Regions from separate parts of the Mesorhizobium sp. RSR565B genome, predicted to be linked through region 2. Evidence: riboswitches for the same ligand, from Rfam matches in the RefSeq annotation. Region 2 holds a riboswitch; the other holds the start of a gene.
The links. A riboswitch is a leader RNA that binds a small molecule or an ion and turns the genes downstream of it on or off. The one in region 2 is predicted to bind S-adenosylmethionine.
Positions count from the first base shown of each region.

Region 1: it holds a riboswitch for S-adenosylmethionine, as region 2 does, so the genes downstream of both, ACYG9R_RS06920 (O-succinylhomoserine sulfhydrylase) here and metX (homoserine O-acetyltransferase MetX) in region 2, are expected to answer to the same signal.

Region 1 is NZ_JBTTIE010000001.1:1,425,894-1,434,256, forward strand. Features, by position in the region: gene mmsA (multiple monosaccharide ABC transporter ATP-binding protein) at 1-362, shown strand, start outside; gene mmsB (multiple monosaccharide ABC transporter permease) at 359-1,645, shown strand; gene araD1 (AraD1 family protein) at 1,848-2,843, shown strand; gene ACYG9R_RS06900 (hypothetical protein) at 2,869-3,042, shown strand; gene ACYG9R_RS06905 (hypothetical protein) at 3,042-3,317, shown strand; gene ACYG9R_RS06910 (ABC transporter substrate-binding protein) at 3,335-4,105, opposite strand; gene ACYG9R_RS06915 (2'-deoxycytidine 5'-triphosphate deaminase) at 4,207-5,301, opposite strand; SAM riboswitch at 5,442-5,519, shown strand; gene ACYG9R_RS06920 (O-succinylhomoserine sulfhydrylase) at 5,577-6,767, shown strand; gene ACYG9R_RS06925 (ceramide glucosyltransferase) at 6,779-7,930, opposite strand; gene apaG (Co2+/Mg2+ efflux protein ApaG) at 8,154-8,363, shown strand, end outside.
Region 2 is NZ_JBTTIE010000001.1:2,991,675-3,000,037, reverse strand. Features, by position in the region: gene ACYG9R_RS14635 (sugar kinase) at 1-914, shown strand, start outside; gene ACYG9R_RS14630 (prephenate/arogenate dehydrogenase family protein) at 922-1,857, opposite strand; gene hisC (histidinol-phosphate transaminase) at 1,862-2,971, opposite strand; SAM riboswitch at 3,097-3,174, shown strand; gene metX (homoserine O-acetyltransferase MetX) at 3,236-4,405, shown strand; gene metW (methionine biosynthesis protein MetW) at 4,402-5,016, shown strand; gene ACYG9R_RS14610 (DUF1330 domain-containing protein) at 5,024-5,389, opposite strand; gene ACYG9R_RS14605 (glycosyltransferase family 2 protein) at 5,638-6,573, shown strand; gene ACYG9R_RS14600 (DUF1194 domain-containing protein) at 6,625-7,413, opposite strand; gene ACYG9R_RS14595 (ABC transporter ATP-binding protein/permease) at 7,478-8,363, opposite strand, start outside.

The DNA of each region.
Region 1 (8,363 bases), 1.6 Mb from region 2:
AGAAGACCAATATCCGAGCGTCCAGCGTCTATCAGATGACCGGCAATCTTTCCGGCGGCAACCAGCAGAAGGTGGTGCTGTCGAAATGGTTGTTTGCCGACCCTGACGTGCTGATCCTCGACGAGCCGACACGCGGCATCGATGTCGGCGCCAAGTATGAAATCTACACGATCATCGCGCGCCTTGCCTCGGAGGGTAAGGCGATCGTGGTCATCTCGTCGGAAATGCCGGAATTGCTGGGGATTACCGACCGCATCTACGTCATGAACGAAGGGCGCATGGTGGGCGAAATGCCGGCGGCGGAAGCAAGCCAGGAAAAGATAATGCGCGCCATCGTCCGGGGAGAAGGAAAAGCAGCATGAGCACCGAAAGCGCCCCCGCCCCGCAGGGCAACGTCGCCGACGAACAGCGCCCGCGCATCGCCGTCTCGGCGCTGGCGACGAATTTACGCGAATACGGACTGATCATAGCCCTGATCGTCATCATGCTGTTCTTCCAGTTCACCACGTCGGGGACGTTGTTCAAGCCGGTAAACCTCAGCAATCTGGTGCAGCAGAACTCCTTCATCATCGTGATGGCGCTGGGCATGCTGCTGGTGATCGTATCGGGCTATATCGACCTCAGCGTCGGATCGGTCGCCGGTTTCATTGGCGCGCTGGCGGCAAACATGATGGTCATCTGGCAACTCGGACCGCTGAGCAATCCCCTGGTGGTTTCGATCGTCTGCCTGGTCGCGGGTGGCCTGATCGGCGCCGCGCAAGGGTATTGGATCGCCTATCACCGGATACCGAGCTTCATTGTCACGCTGGCCGGCATGCTGATCTTCCGCGGCATTTGCCAGGCGTTGCTTGGCGGCGGCTCGTCGGTGGGTCCGCTTCCCGACGACTTCAAGATGCTCAGCTCCGGCTTCATCCCGGATGTGATCGGCCCACTGACGCTCGTCCCGCCGGTCGTGAACGCAGCCGGCAAGACCATCATGGGCAGCGGCGTGACCCTGCACATGACGACGGTCGTGCTGGGGCTGATCGCCGTGCTCGCCTATGCCTATTTCGGGGTCCGCACCCGGCGCAAACGAGAACGCCATGGTTATGAGGCCGAGCCCTTCACCCTGTTCGTCGTCAAGACGCTGGTCGCCAGCGCGCTGGCGCTGTTCCTGGTCTATGAGTTTGCCAGCTACCGCGGCCTGCCCGTGGTGCTGCTGGTCATGGGCGTGCTGATCACGCTGTTCGTCTTCGTCACCAAGCGCATGACCATCGGGAGGCGCATCTACGCCATGGGCGGCAATCCCAAGGCGGCGCAGCTGTCGGGCATCAACACCGAGCGGCTGACGCTGATGGTGTTCATCAATATGGGCGTGCTGTCGGCGCTTGGCGGCCTGATCATCGCGGCTCGTCTGGGCCAGGCGGTCCCGGCGGCGGGTCTCGGCTCGGAGCTCGACGTCATCGCCGCCGTGTTCATCGGCGGCGCCTCGGCGATGGGCGGCGTCGGCCAGGTCATCGGGGCGGTCGTCGGCGGCTTCATCATGGGCGTGATGAACAACGGCATGTCGATCATGGGCGTCAATGTCGACTGGCAGCAGGTGGTCAAAGGCCTGGTGCTGCTCGGCGCCGTGATCTTCGACGTCTACAATAAGAACAAGGCCTGACAAGCTTCAGGCGAGGCAAGCAGGAGGCATACGGTCGCGGTGCAGCCGGCAAGTTGTCGGCATAAGAAGTCCCCCGAGGGATGGAGCTCGCGAGCGCAATCCGGACGAAGAGTTCAACCCGTGGCGCGGCGAGGTCCGAGCCGCGCAGGTCAAGGTTTGCCAAGGGGCAACCCGGCCAAGGCACATGAGAGAGGATTTCATCATGCTAATCTCCCAGATCCTCGACGACGCCGAGACCATCCGCGTCGTCGCCCGCAATGGCGGCGGCAAGACCAGGATCATCAACGGCGCCCGCAGCGTCTATTCGCTGGCCATGGAAGCCGCGCGCACCGGAACGGGCCTCGCCGCGCTGATCGAGCGCAAGGGGTTCGGTGAAGCGATAGACCTCGACGCCGTCTACAAGAAGGGCCGGCTGGTGTCGCCGATCAACCATCCCGATCCTGCGCATCTGCATCTGACCGGCACCGGCCTGACCCATCTCGGCTCGGCGGCGACGCGCGATTCCATGCACAAGAAGCTCAGCGATGGCGGCGAGGAGCAGCTTACCGATTCCATGAAGATGTTCCGCATGGGGCTCGAAGGCGGCAAGCCGGCCAAGGGCCAGACCGGCGTGCAGCCGGAATGGTTCTACAAGGGCAACGGCACCATGGCGGTGGCGCCGGGCGCCGCACTGATGTCGCCGGCCTTTGCGCAGGACGCCGGCGAGGAGCCGGAAATCGCCGGCATCTATGTCATCGGCGACGACGGCGCGCCGTTCCGCGTCGGCTTCACGCTGTCGAACGAGTTTTCCGATCATGTTACCGAGCGGGTGAACTATCTGTTCCTGGCACATTCCAAACTGCGCAACGCCTCGTTCGGGCCGGAAATCCTGATCGGCGACCTGCCGGCCGACGTCAGGGGCTCATCGCGAATCTATCGCGACAGCAATTTGCTGTGGGAAAAGCCGTTCCTGTCGGGCGAAGCGAACATGTCGCACACAATCGCCAATCTCGAACATCATCACTTCAAATATTCGGCCTTCCGCCAGCCGGGCGACGTGCATGTGCACATGTTCGGCACGGCGACGCTGTCCTTTGCCGACGGCATCAAGACTCAGGCCGGCGACGTGTTCGAGATCGAGGCCGGGGATTTCGGCCTGCCGCTGCGCAACCCGCTGGAGATCGAGCAGCCGGTGAAGGTGGCGGTGAAGGCGCTTTGAGGCAGCATCACATTTGGGAGCCGGAATGAACGGAATGCGGCTTGTCATTGTGTTCACGGGCGTGGCCCTGTTCCTGACCCAACCGTCGGTGGCCTTTAGCGCCGGCCAGTGCAGCCCGAAGTCCTATCGTGAAGCCCGTTTGGCGATGACGAGCCGTCTTCTGGCAACCGGCTATTCGAAAGCCCAGGTGACTTTCTGATGCGCAACACGGATCACATGACATCAGCGCTTCGCACCGACAGGCTGAACAACAATGGCAAGGTCTGCGGCATCGACTCCGCCAAGGCCCATGTCCTCGGTTGCCTCGACAAGCAGTTGTTCCCGTTGAAGCGCGGCTCAAACGCTTCGCTCGACGAGGTCAAACTGACCGAAGGCTTTTGGGGCAGGAAACGTTTGGCCGCACGCGAACTGCTGTTTATCGGCCATTTTCATGCCTGCCTTGGCGCCGCGAAAGAGTATCTCTTTCGCGGCTGACTCCGGCGGGCCGGAAGTCAATAAATATCGAAATCGAAATACTTGGCCTGGATCTTCTTGTAAGTGCCGTCGGCGACGATGGCGTCTATCGCCGCATTCAGCTTGTCGCGCAGCGCCGTGTCTTCCAGGCGGACAGCGATGCCGGCTTGCGTCTCGGTGCCCTTGACGTCGCCGACAAGCTTGCAGCAGCCTTCGCTCGCCTTCTTCAGCCAGTCCATCAGCACGAACTTGTCGGAGATGACGGCGTCGAGACGGCCGTTCTGCAGGTCGGTGATCGCCTCTTCCTGGGTGGGGTAGAGTTTCGCCTCGGCGCCGGCCTTGCCATAGGCGTCCTGCGCATAGTCGGCCTGGGTGGTCGAGGCCTGCGCGCCCACCGTCTTGCCGGCAAGGGCTGCCGGTTCGGTGGAAGTGAGGTCGCTGTCCTTCGGCGCCACCAGTGCCAGCGGCGTCGTGTAGTATTTGTCGGTGAAGGCGACCTGTTTCTTGCGCTCCTCGGTGATGCTCATCGAGGCGATGATGGCGTCGAACTTTTTCGCCTGCAGCGCCGGGATGATGCCGTCCCAGTCCTGGGTGACGATCTCGCACTCGACCTTCATCTGCGCACACAGCGCATTGGCAATGTCGATGTCGAAGCCCTCGATCTTGCCGTCCGCGGTGATGGTGTTGAAGGGCGGATAAGCGCCCTCGGTGCCGATCTTCAATTTCTCCTGCGCCTCAGCCAGCGAGCCGGCCGATATCACCAGCATGGCAGCGCCCGCTGCCGATATGATCCATCTTGAAATCTGCATTTTGGTTCCCCTTGCGCGCCGTTCTCTTGCCGGCCACCGAAAGGCAGCCAAGCATGGTGAGGCAGCGCAGGCAAGTATTTTGCCTGACGGTGATCGAAGGTTCAGCCGGCGGGGCGGAAATGCTTGGAGAGCTTGAGGCCTTGCGCCTGGTAATTCGAGCCGAGATCGGTGCCGTAAAGCGCCTGCGGCCGCTTCAGCATGTGTTCGTAGACCAGCCGGCCGACGATCTGGCCGTGGTCGAGGATGAACGGCACTTCGTGGCTGCGCACTTCGAGCACCGCCCGGCTGCCGGTGCCGCCTGAGGCCGAATGGCCGAAGCCCGGATCGAAGAAGCCGGCATAGTGAACACGGAATTCGCCAACCAGCGGATCGAAGGGCGTCATCTCGGCGGCGTAGAGCGGCGGCACGTGCACGGCTTCGCGGCTGACCAGGATGTAGAACTCGTCCGGGTCGAGCACCAGTTCGCCGGCGCCGCTCTTGTAGAGCGGCTCCCAGAAATCGACGGCATCCTGGGCGGCGCGCTTGTCGACATCGACCAAGCCGGTGTGATGCTTGCCGCGATAGCCGACCAGGCCGTTCTGGTCGCCGTCAAGATCGATCGACAGCGCAATGCCGCCGCCGGAAATGTTGGGCGGCTCGGTCGCCACCAGCATCTCGGCGCGGTGCAATTCGTTCAGTTCTGCCTCCGACAACAGCGCGTTGCCAGTGCGAAAGCGGATCTGCGACAGCCTCGATCCGGCGCGTACGACGATCGGGAAGGTGCGTGGACTGACTTCGAGATAAAGCGGCCCGTGATAGCCGGGGGCGATCTTGTCGAACTCATGGCCGCGATCGGTCATCACCCGGGTGAAGATGTCGAGGCGGCCGGTCGAGCTTTTCGGGTTGGCCGAGGCCGACACGTCTGCGGGCAGCGCCAGGCTTTCGAGCAGCGGCACGATGTAGACGCAGCCGGTTTCCAGCACCGCGCCCTCGGCGAGACTGAATTCGTGCAATTTCAGCCGGTGAAGCTTGTCGGCCACCAGATGATCGGGACCCGGCAGGAAGGAGGCGCGCACGCGAAAAGCCTTGTCGCCGAGCCTGAGATCGAGGCTCGCCGGCTGCACCTGGTCGACATCGAGCGCGCGCGGCGACTTCAGCGCGCCGGACTGAAACAGCGCGGAAATGTCCTGATCGGGAAGAATGCCTGTCTGCCGCAAAAGGCTGGCTCCGCTCCAAGGTCGGTCTCTTTGTGGCAGGTTCTTGCCGCAAAACCGCTGGATATTATTGCGGAACCTGCCTGGTACAAACCTCTTAATGAAGCCGGCAATTGACGCAAGCGCAGGTGAGGTCTAAAGGGTCGTTATCCCGTGGTGATTTGGCCGGTCGGCTTGCAGCCACGTTAAACAAGTCGCTAAAGGACCGTCGGGCCGCAAGGCCATATGGACCGGTTGCGACTTTCGCGGCCGGTTTTTTTGTGTCTGGAACAAAAGCGATGAGCACCAAGAAGCGTAACTGGAAACCTCAGACCGCACTCGTGCACGGGGGAACGCTGCGTTCCCAGTTCGGCGAGACGTCCGAAGCGATGTACCTCACCCAAGGCTATGTCTACGAGACGGCGCAGGCTGCCGAGGCCCGTTTCAAGGGCGAGGAGCCGGGCTTCATCTATTCGCGCTATGCCAACCCTACCGTCGACATGTTCGAAAAGCGCATGTGCGCGCTGGAGGGTGCCGAAGATGCGCGCGCCACGGCGTCCGGCATGGCGGCGGTGACGGCAGCGCTCCTGTGCAGCGCCAAGGCCGGCGACCATATCGTTGCGGCGCGCGCGCTGTTCGGCTCCTGCCGCTGGGTGGTGGAGACGCTGGCGCCGAAATACGGCATCGAGGCAACGCTGGTCGACGGCACCGACATCGCCAACTGGGAAAAGGCGGTGCGGCCGAACACGAAACTGTTCTTCCTGGAAAGCCCGACCAATCCGACGCTGGAAGTGGTCGACATCGCAGCGGTGGCGGCGCTCGCCACCTCGATCGGCGCCAGGCTGATCGTCGACAATGTCTTTGCCACGCCCTTGCAGCAGAAGCCCTTGCAGCTCGGCGCCCATATCGTCGTCTACTCCGCGACCAAGCACATTGACGGCCAGGGACGCTGTCTCGGCGGCATCATCCTGTCGGACAAGAAATGGATCGACGAGAATTTGCACGACTATTTCCGCCACACCGGCCCGAGCCTGTCGCCGTTCAACGCCTGGACGCTGCTCAAGGGCCTGGAGACGCTGCCGGTTCGGGTGCGCCAGCAGACGGAAAGCGCGGCCAAGATCGCGGATTTCCTGGCAGGACGGCCGGAAATCGCCCGCGTCATCTATCCCGGCCGCGCCGACCACCCGCAGGCCGACATCGTCAAGAAGCAGATGACGGGCGGATCGACGCTGATCTGCCTCGACGTCAAGGGCGGCAAGCAGGCGGCCTTCGCCTTGCAGAACGCGCTCGACATCGTGCTGATCTCCAACAATCTCGGCGACGCCAAGAGCCTGATCACCCATCCGGCGACCACCACGCACAAGAACCTCAGCGACGAAGCTCGCGCCGAGCTTGGCATCGGGCCGGGAACGCTCAGGCTGTCGGTCGGTCTTGAGGATACGGACGATCTGCTGGAGGACGTTGCGCAGGCGCTGAAGGCAGCCGGATAGGCCGCGAGGCGTCACGCTCCCGACGAAACCTCTTCCAGTTCGGCCGTCTTGGTGCCGATGGTCATGATGTTGCCGCGCCAGTCGACGGCGCCGCTCAGCCAGCCGCGCGCCCAAATGGCGGGAAGCATCATGTCGCGCACCATCATCGCCGGGACCATGCGCAGCGACAGGTGCCAGCCCTTGGCCGCGGCCAGCGCGCATTCGGGAATGTAGGCCGCCGTCAGCACGGCCAACACCGTGGCCGGCAGGCTGATGCCGGCACTTGCGGCCGCCACCAGCGCCAACGCCAACGGCACGGCGACGCCGGTCAGGATCTCGGGTGCGAAAAACAGCGGGAAAGTGACGCGGCGCAACCGCGCCCAGCGCGCCTGGCGCGACCAGATGTCGGGAAGTCGGCGCTGCCCCAGTGGTTGCTCGAAAGGCGAGGCAACGAGATTGACGCGCAGGCCCAGTCCGTTGACCAGCTTGGTTGCAGCAGCATCCTCGGCGATCTCGGCGGCCAGCGCGCGGATACCGCCACTGGTATCGAGCATCGGCTTGTTCCACAGCATGCTCTTGCCTTGGGCAAAGCCGAGACCGAGCGCCTCGCCGGCATATTGCCAGCGCGCCTGCAGCGTGTTGAGGAACGCGCATTCGACCTCGGCCCAAAAGCCATCCGGCCGAGAGCCGATCGGCGTCGAGCAGATAAGCCCGGTATTGGTCCGCCAGGCCGCCATCAGGTGCTGGACGTAATCCCTTGGCATCAGCACGTTGGAATCCGCCAGAATAACCCAATGATAGCGCGCCGCTTCCCAGCCCTTGACGCAATTGTTGAGCTTCGGGTTGCTGCTGACGCGGTCGTCGCCGATCAGCAGCCGGGCCGGCACGTTGGGAAACAGGACGATCGCCCTGTTTATCAGTTTGACGACGGGATCGTCGGCGTGAGCGACGCAGAAGATCAGTTCGTAGCGCGGCCAGTCGAGCGAGAAGGCTCGCTGCAGCGTCTCTTGTGTGAACGGCTCCACGCCGCGCGACGGCACGACGATCGAGACCGGTGGCTGCTCGTCGGACGGCGGAGGGATAAGGCGACGCGCTTGCAGTTTCGACGAAGCAAGCAGGATGCTGGCGAGATTGGAAAGAAGCAAAGCGGAGGAAGCGAAGGCGGCTGTGAGAGCTAGTTCCATGAGATCTGGTCACTCCGGAAAGGCCGCTCGCGGCTGCTTTGTCAGTCGACAGATGGGCCTTGAGTCGCCGGCAAGGTTTGCGCACACCAACACTGTCATGTGTGTCACTTAAATGACATTGTTTGTCGGCACCTCCGCTTTGAGGCTGGCAGGACATGCCGTTGTGCGCGTATCAAACCGCATAGCGCGACAAATGTTCCTTGCCGCGCAACCGGAGCAGCCCATGTATCGCGCCGTCACGCGCAACATCGAAGTGCAGGTCAGACCGTTCTACCTGGAGGACCGCTCGGACCCGGCGGAGAACCGTTATGTCTGGGGCTACCAGGTGACGATCGACAACCAGTCGGACGATTTCGTGCAGCTTATGTCGCGTTACTGGCACATCACCGACGGCAGCGGCCGGATCGAGGAAGTGCGCGGCGCCGGCGTGGTC
Region 2 (8,363 bases):
CGGTGAAACTGCTGAGCGTTGGCGCGCTGACGCTGGATACCATCCTGCGCGTCGAAACCCTGCCCACGCATCAGGGCAAGTTCATCGCCTCGGACGGCATCCAGATCGCCTCGGGCATGGCGACAAGTGCTGCCTGCGCCGCCCGCCGTCTCGGCGCCGAGGTGTTCCTGTGGGCAAGTGCAGGTGACGATGCCGTCGGCGACCAATTGCTGGCCGGCATCGAGGCCGAGGGCGTCGATTGCCGCTTTGTCCGCCGCGTCGAAGGCGCCCGCTCGGCGCTGGCCGCGATCCTGGTCGACGCTCATGGCGAGCGCATCATCGTGCCCTTCTACGACCCAAAGGCGCAGGCCGACCCCGAGGCGGTGCCTGTCGCCGATCTTTCCGGCTTCGATGCCGTGCTGGTCGATGTGCGCTGGCCGGGCGCCGCCGCTCTTGCCTTGACCGCCGCGCGCGACGCCGGTTGCCCGGCAATCCTCGACGCCGACACGGCGCCGCTGGAGGTGCTGGAGCGTCTGTTGCCGCTGGCTTCGCACATCGTCGCTTCGGAGACGGCTGCACGCATTATCTGCGACCACGCGCTGGATCCCGAAACCGCCTGCGCCGACCTCGCCAGCCGCACAGACGCCTTTGTCGCGGTGACCGGCGGCGCCGCGGGAAGCTGGTGGCATGACCGGTCCGCCGGATGCGTGCGCCACATCGCGGCGCCGAAGATCAAGGCGGTCGACACGCTGGCCGCCGGCGACGTTTTCCACGGCGCCTTTGCTGTCGCGTTGGCGGAAACCATGCCGATCGAGCAGGCGTTGCGCTTTGCCAGCGCGGCGGCCGCGCTCAAATGCCAGCGCTTCGGCGGCCGGCTGGGGGCGCCAAACAGGGACGAGGCAATGGCCATGGTCGCGGCGACCTGGCCCGTCTGAAACAGATTTAACTTTTCACCGGGTGCTCGACCGCCTGCCGGCCGAAATCCGGCACGTCGATATCCTGGCCGGCCTCGATGATCGAACGGCGAACGGCCCGGGTGCGGGTGAACAGGTCGAACAGCTTGTCGCCGTCGCCCCAGCGGATCGCCCGCTGCAGCGAGGCGAGGTCCTCCGAAAAGCGCGCCAGCATTTCCAGGATGGCATCCTTGTTGTGCAGGCACACGTCGCGCCACATGGTCGGGTCGGAGGCGGCCAGACGGGTGAAGTCGCGGAAACCGGAAGCCGAATATTTGATCACTTCCGACTTGGTCACCGATTCCAGATCGTCGGCCGTGCCGACGATGTTGTAGGCAATGATGTGCGGAAGATGCGAAACGATGGCCAGCGTCATGTCATGATGCTGCGGGTCCATCGTGTCGATGTTGGAGCCGCAGCGCCGCCAGAATTCCGACAGCTTTTCCAGCGCGGCCGGATCGGTTCCCGGCAGCGGCGTGAAGATGCACCAGCGGTTTTCGAACAGCTCGGCGAAACCCGCATCCGGGCCCGATTTCTCCGTACCTGCCAGCGGGTGCCCCGGAATAAAGTGCACGCCGTCCGGTACATAGGGCTGCATTTGCGCAATGACCGAGGCCTTGGTCGAACCGACATCGGTGAGGATGGCGCCCTTTTTCAGCGCCGGCGCGATCTCTTGCGCCACCTCGCCCGACGATCCCACTGGCACCGAGACGATGATCAGGTCGGCATTGCGGACCGCTTCCCTGGCGTCGGTGGTGTAGCTCTCGCCAAGACCGAGCTCCTTCGCCCGTGCCAGCGTGGTCGGGCTGCGCGTCGCGATGGCGACATGGCGGGCCAGGCCCTCGCGGCGGATGATGCGGGCCAGCGACGAGCCAATCAGGCCGATGCCGACCAGCGCGATCTTTTCAAACATCGGTGAAGTCATTGTTTCAGCTTTTCAGGAATGTCGTGAGGGCATCGATGACGCCGCGATTGGCTTCTTCGGTGCCGACGCTCATGCGCAGCGCATTGGGAAAGCCATAGCCGGTAACGCGCCGCAATATATAGCCGCGCTGGGTGAGGTAGTCGTCCGCCGCCTCAGCCGAATGCTTCTTGTCGTCGGGAAAGTGGATGAGGACGAAATTGCCGACGCTGGGCGTCACGCGCAGCCCAAGCTTCGTCAGTTCTTCATTCAACCAGGTAAGCCAGGTCTCGTTGTGCAACGAACTGCGCTCGACATGGGCGCGGTCGCGGATGGCGGCAATGCCGGCCTCGATCGCTGTTGCGTTAACGTTGAAAGGGCCGCGAACACGGTTGATGGCATCGACGATGTGCAGTGGGCCATACATCCAGCCGATGCGCGCGCCGCCAAGGCCGAGCTTGGAGAAGGTGCGGGTCATGACCACATTCTGCGCGCTGCCCGCCAGCTCGATACCTGCCTCATAGTCATTGCGCCTGACGTACTCGGCATAGGCCGCGTCCAGCACCAGAAGCACGTTGCCCGGGAGCGCGGAATGCAGGCGGCGGACCTCCTGGAACGGCAGATAGGTGCCGGTCGGGTTGTTGGGATTGGCGAGGAAGATGATTTTGGTCCGCGGCGTCACCGCGGCCAGGATCGCGTCGACGTCGGCGCGCTCCTCGGTTTCCCTCACAGCAACCGGCTTGGCCCCCGCCGACTGAATGTAGATCTTGTAGACCATGAAGGCATGTTCGGTAAAAATCGCCTCATCGCCTGGCGCAAGATAGGTCTGCGCCAGCAGGCCAAGTATCTCGTCGGAACCGTTGGAGCAGATGATGTTTGCCGGGTTGAGGCCGTGCACCTCGGCGATCGCCTCGCGCAGCCGGCGGGCGGTGCCGTCGGGATAGACATCAAGCTTGCTGGCCACTTCGCGCGCGGCCTCGATCGCCTTCGGCGACGGGCCGAGCGGGTTCTCGTTCGACGACAATTTATGGACCTTGGCGACGCCGGCAGGTGCCGTGCTCTTGCCTGGTACATAGGCGTCGATGTCCATGATGCCCGCGCGGGGCGTCGGCCGTGCCTTGCCCGCTGTCTTGTCCATGTCGCAAATCCATCCAGAATGCCTCCGTCCGGAGGCCGCAGCGGAAATACAAGCCGTAGCCGCGAATGTCGAGAGGCGGGCATAGCTGGCCGTTGACGCCGGGCCGCACGAGTTCTAGAAGAACGCAACAGTTCCGTGGTGATTTGGCCGGTCGGCTTGCAGCCACGTTAAACAACTCGCTAAAGGGCCGTTTGCGTGACGTAACCGGCTTTGCGATCGCATTGCCGGTTTTTTTATTGCCTGACGGCGGGCAAGGAGAGTCACATGGCCGCGCTCCGCGCTACAAAAACCAACAACGAGGCCGACAGCCCGTCGAGCCCGGTGTTGCGTTTTGGCCCTGACAAGCCGCTGAAGCTCGACGCCGGCACGCTTTTGTCGCCGTTCCAGATCGCCTACCAGACATATGGCGCCCTCAACGATGCCCGCACCAACGCCATCCTGGTCTGCCACGCGCTGACCGGCGACCAGCATGTCGCCAGCACCAATCCGGTGACCGGCAAGCCCGGCTGGTGGGAAGTGCTGATCGGTCCCGGCAAGATCATCGACACCAACCGCTTCTTCGTCATTTGCTCCAACGTCATCGGCGGCTGCCTCGGCTCCACCGGTCCGGCCTCGACCAATCCCGCCACCGGCAAGCCCTACGGCCTCGACCTGCCAATCATCACCATCCGCGACATGGTGCGGGCGCAACTGATGCTGGTCGACCATTTCGGCATCGAAAAGCTGTTTTGCGTGCTCGGCGGCTCGATGGGCGGCATGCAGGTGCTGGAATGGGCGTCATGCTATTCCGAGCGCGTCTTCTCGGCCCTGCCGATCGCCACAGGCGCACGCCATTCCTCGCAGAACATCGCCTTCCACGAGGTCGGCCGCCAGGCTGTCATGGCTGATCCGGACTGGCATGGCGGCAAATATTTCGAGCACGGCAAGCGCCCGGAAAAGGGGCTCGCCGTGGCGCGCATGGCCGCCCACATCACCTATCTGTCGGAAGCCGCCCTGCATCGGAAATTCGGCCGCAATCTGCAGGACCGCGAAGCGCTGACCTTCGGTTTCGACGCAGATTTCCAGATCGAAAGCTATCTGCGCCACCAGGGCATGACATTCGTCGACCGCTTCGACGCCAACTCCTACCTCTACATGACCCGTTCGATGGATTATTTCGACCTCGCCGCCGACCATGGCGGCCGGTTGGCAGATGCCTTTGCCGGGACCAAGACCCGCTTCTGCCTGGTGTCCTTCACCTCGGACTGGCTGTTCCCGACCGAGGAGAGCCGCTCGATCGTGCATGCGCTCAACGCCGCCGGCGCCTCCGTCTCCTTCGTCGAGATCGACACCGACCGCGGCCATGATGCCTTCCTGCTCGATGAACCCGAACTGTTTGCCGCCATCAAGGGCTTCATCGGCTCGGCGGCCCGCGCAAGGGGGCTCGCCTCATGAGCGTCAATGGCAGCCAGCGCGTCGACCTCGAAGTCGTGGCCAACCTGATACCGCCGCAGTCGCGGGTGCTCGATGTCGGCTCCGGCGACGGCCTGCTGCTCGAACTCCTGCAGGAGACCAAGCAGGTCGACGGCCGCGGGCTGGAGCTGTCACAGCGCGGCGTCAATGAATGCGTGGCGCGCGGTCTCTCGGTCATCCAGGGCGATGCCGATACCGACCTCGAATTCTATCCGGACAAGGGTTTTGACTTCGTCGTCCTGTCACAGACGCTGCAGGCGACCCGCAACCCGAAGCTGGTGCTCGACGAACTGCTGCGAATCGGCAACCGCGCCATCGTCTCCTTCCCCAATTTCGGCCACTGGCGGGTGCGGCTGTCGCTGTTCGTCAATGGCCGGATGCCGGTGACCGCGGACCTGCCCTATTCCTGGTACGACACGCCCAACATCCATTTCTGCACCATCCGCGACTTCGTCAATCTGGTCGAGGAACTCGGCGCTTCGGTCGAGAAAGCCACCGCGCTCGACGGCAACGGCCAGAAGATCGGCCTGTCGATGCCATGGTGGTTCTGGAATTTCTTCGGCCAGCAAGCGGTGTTCTTGCTGAAGCGGTAGTTTGCCCCTATTCCAGCACGTCCGTCGCCTTGTGCGGTTGCTGAACGCCATCGGCGATGATCACATCGGCGTGGGAGTTGTCGGTGCGCAAGGCCAGAATCTCGCGATAGGCTGATGAATCGTACCAGCCCCACGCATGCGCCCTGTCCGGAAACTCGATGACGATCAGATGCCCGGGCCATTCGTTTTCGACCACGTCCATGTCGCCGCCGTGGACAAGGAAGCGGCCGCCGAACGGCTCCAATGTGGCGTCGATCCTCTGCAGACACTCGACAATCTGCGGGCCCAATGTGGCATCGATCCTCTGCAGACACTCGACAATCTGCGGGCCCATTGTGACTTGACGCATATGGGCGACGGCGTAGGCGGCCATGGCTGAACTCCCTGTGAGATCGAAGCCCGACGACCGGCTTCGTTGGCGCAATCTGCAGACATGATGGCCATCGGTCGATTACGTCTGGAGTAATCGGCCGGCTTACCGGCGTCCTGGCTCAACAGTTTGTGATGACATTGCCGCTGGTTTTTTGTAGCGTCGAAATCGAATGCCATCCCGGGTAAGGCTTGGACGGCGACCATCAAAACCTCCGGCCTCCAGGCATTTGGGGGCACAATCGAAGCAACATGTCCAAGGCAACCGACCTCGCTCCGCTGATCTCGGTGATCACACCGACGCACAATCGCCGCAGCAAGGTGGTGCGCGCCGTGGAGAGCGTGCTGGCGCAGAATTTTCCCCGGTTCGAACACATTGTCGTCGATGACGGCTCGACCGACGGTACGGCAGCCGCACTTGCCGAAATCCGCGATCCACGGCTGATCTATGTTGGCTCGAAATGGCGCGGCGCCAATGCCGCCCGCAATGCCGGCATCGAGCGGGCGCAGGCGCCGGTGGTGACATTCCTCGATTCCGACGACGTCTATTTGCCGGATCGCCTGGCGCGGACGCTGGAGCAGTTCGACAACAATCCCTCGCTCGAAGTGCTGATCAGTTCCTTCGTGTCGCTGAAGGGCAATCGCCGCACCAACTGCGTCAACCGCGAGGCGCTGCTGAGCCGCGACTCGCTGGAGCGGGCCCTTGTCGCGCAGACCATCTTCATTGCCGGGTCGGCAATCACCGCCCGGCGCGAGTCGCTGCTGGCCATCGGCGGCTACGACAGTGACGTCACGCGCATGCAGGATCGCGAATTGTTGCTGCGCTTTGCCCGTCGCAGCGGCGCGCAGCTGTCCGAAGTGATCGACTGGAAAAAGTACAACTCGGAGAATTCGATCTCCGGTCGCCGGGACGGCTATGTCGAAGCCTATGCGAGCTTGATCGACAAGCACCCCTATATCGCCGACCGCTACCCCTACATTCCGCCTTACATGATCGCCCGGCAGCTCATCGCCGATGCACTCAAGGGCAGGGTTTCGCAGGCGTTCTCCGGCTATATGGCCAACCGGTCGTCGAAGGCGCTTGGCTATTCGCTGCCGCAGCTGTTGCGTGGCTATGTCGGCGGCCGGCGCTGGCGCCGCGATCTCTATGCCGAATTTCGCGACAAATACGGTGCACGGCCGGCCTGAAGTTTGCCGACAAGCCGAGCAGCGGCTTTCCCCTCCGAACTGCCTCAAACCTCATTTGTCGAGTTCCGGCAGATATGGGTCGGAATATAGCCGCCGGTCGCGTTCGCCCTGCAGGCAGTCCATGGGTGCGGCGGCATCGATCGGGACCACGGTCGCATCGGCGATGCCGCTCACCTCCAGGATCAACTTGCGGCGTATGGCGGTGGCGAATTCCGAGGCCACATAGATCGGCAAAACGAAGGAGCCGGGCCCACCGGTGACGCAGTCGTCATAATACTGGTCGAGATGGCTGAAGGTCGGCGACGGGCTGATCAGGATCGGCAGGCCGTTGATGACGATGCCCTTGGCCACCGCCGCATCGCGTGTCGTGGCGACGGGCAGCCCGGTGTTGTTGGGACCGTCGCCGGAAATGTCGATGACGCTGCGTGGCGCATCGAACCCCGTGCCCTCGAACAGCCCGGCGCCGAAGGCAAGCGCACCGGAAATCGAGGTGCCGCGAAAGCTGCGGAACGGCCGCGCTTCTATTCTGTCGGCGAAGGCGTTGGCGCTCTCTGCGCTGTCGATCACCTGCCAGGCGATGACGCCATCCTCGCGCACGACGCCCGCCCATTCGAAATAGGCAAGCGCGATGCGCCCGGTGGTTCCCGAGCGCACGGCCTTGATGAAATCGGGATGCCTGAGCGCCTCGACATAGCCAGCGCGCTGCAGCGCGAACTCCCTCTCGTCCATCGACTGTGAGATGTCGACGGCCAGCACCAGTTCGACATCCACGGCAACGGCCGGGGCAGCCACGGGCGTGGTGCAGGCAAGGCAGGCAAGCAGGCTGAGCGCATCGAGCATGGCCGCACCACGGATGTTTCGACCCGTGAATCTTCGCCGCGATCGCGGCGAAATAAAGCCCCTTCTACTTCTTTCGCCGCACGGCCGCTTTCGGCGGCGGGTCGATGGCGCCGGTCCTGACTCGGGCGGGTTTCAGTGGCGCAGCACCCGTATCCTTCACGATGTTCAATGCGCGTGGAAAGAAATGACCATTGTGCAGTCCGCGCCCGATGTTGAGGATCGCGGTTTCCGGCAGGCGTTTCTCCAGCATGGACAGTACCCTTCGCAGCGAAGGACCATCGAACGCGTCCATCGCTTCGTCGATGATCACCCATTTCGGCTGCCGCAAGGCCAGCCTGGCGAAGGCCAGCGACCGCTGTTCGTCATCGTTGAGTTCACGCTCCCAGCGTGCGGAACGGTCGAGCGAGGATGACAGCCGCTCGAGGCCGACCTCGGCCAGCACCGCCCCAAAATCAGCATCGCCAGCCGGCGCCGAGCCATTTGGATGCAGCACTTCGCGTAACGTGCCGGCAGGAAAATACGGAACACGCGGCACGAAAATCGGCGTTTCTCCGGCCGGCAAGCCGATCCGCCCGCTGCCCCAGGGCCAAAGGCCGGCAATGGCGCGGAAGAACAATGTCTTGCCGGCGCCTGGGTCGCCGGTGATCATGACGCGCTCACCGGGATGGATCTCGACATGGCTGCCTGAAAGTTTGGTGCAGCCCTCCGGCGAGGCCACTTGGAGCTTCTCGAAGGTCAGGCTGCCATTGGCGTTATCGCCGAATTCGATGCGCTTTTCCTTGTCGTGCAACACATCGGTTTCATCGAGCGCAATGCGGAAGTCGGCAACGCGCATCAGCGTGGCGCGCCAGTCGGCGATGCCGCCGATATTGTTGATGAACCAGCGCAGCGACGAGTGCACCTGGTTGAAGGCGCCGACCGCCATCATCAACCCGCCAAAGCTGATGTCG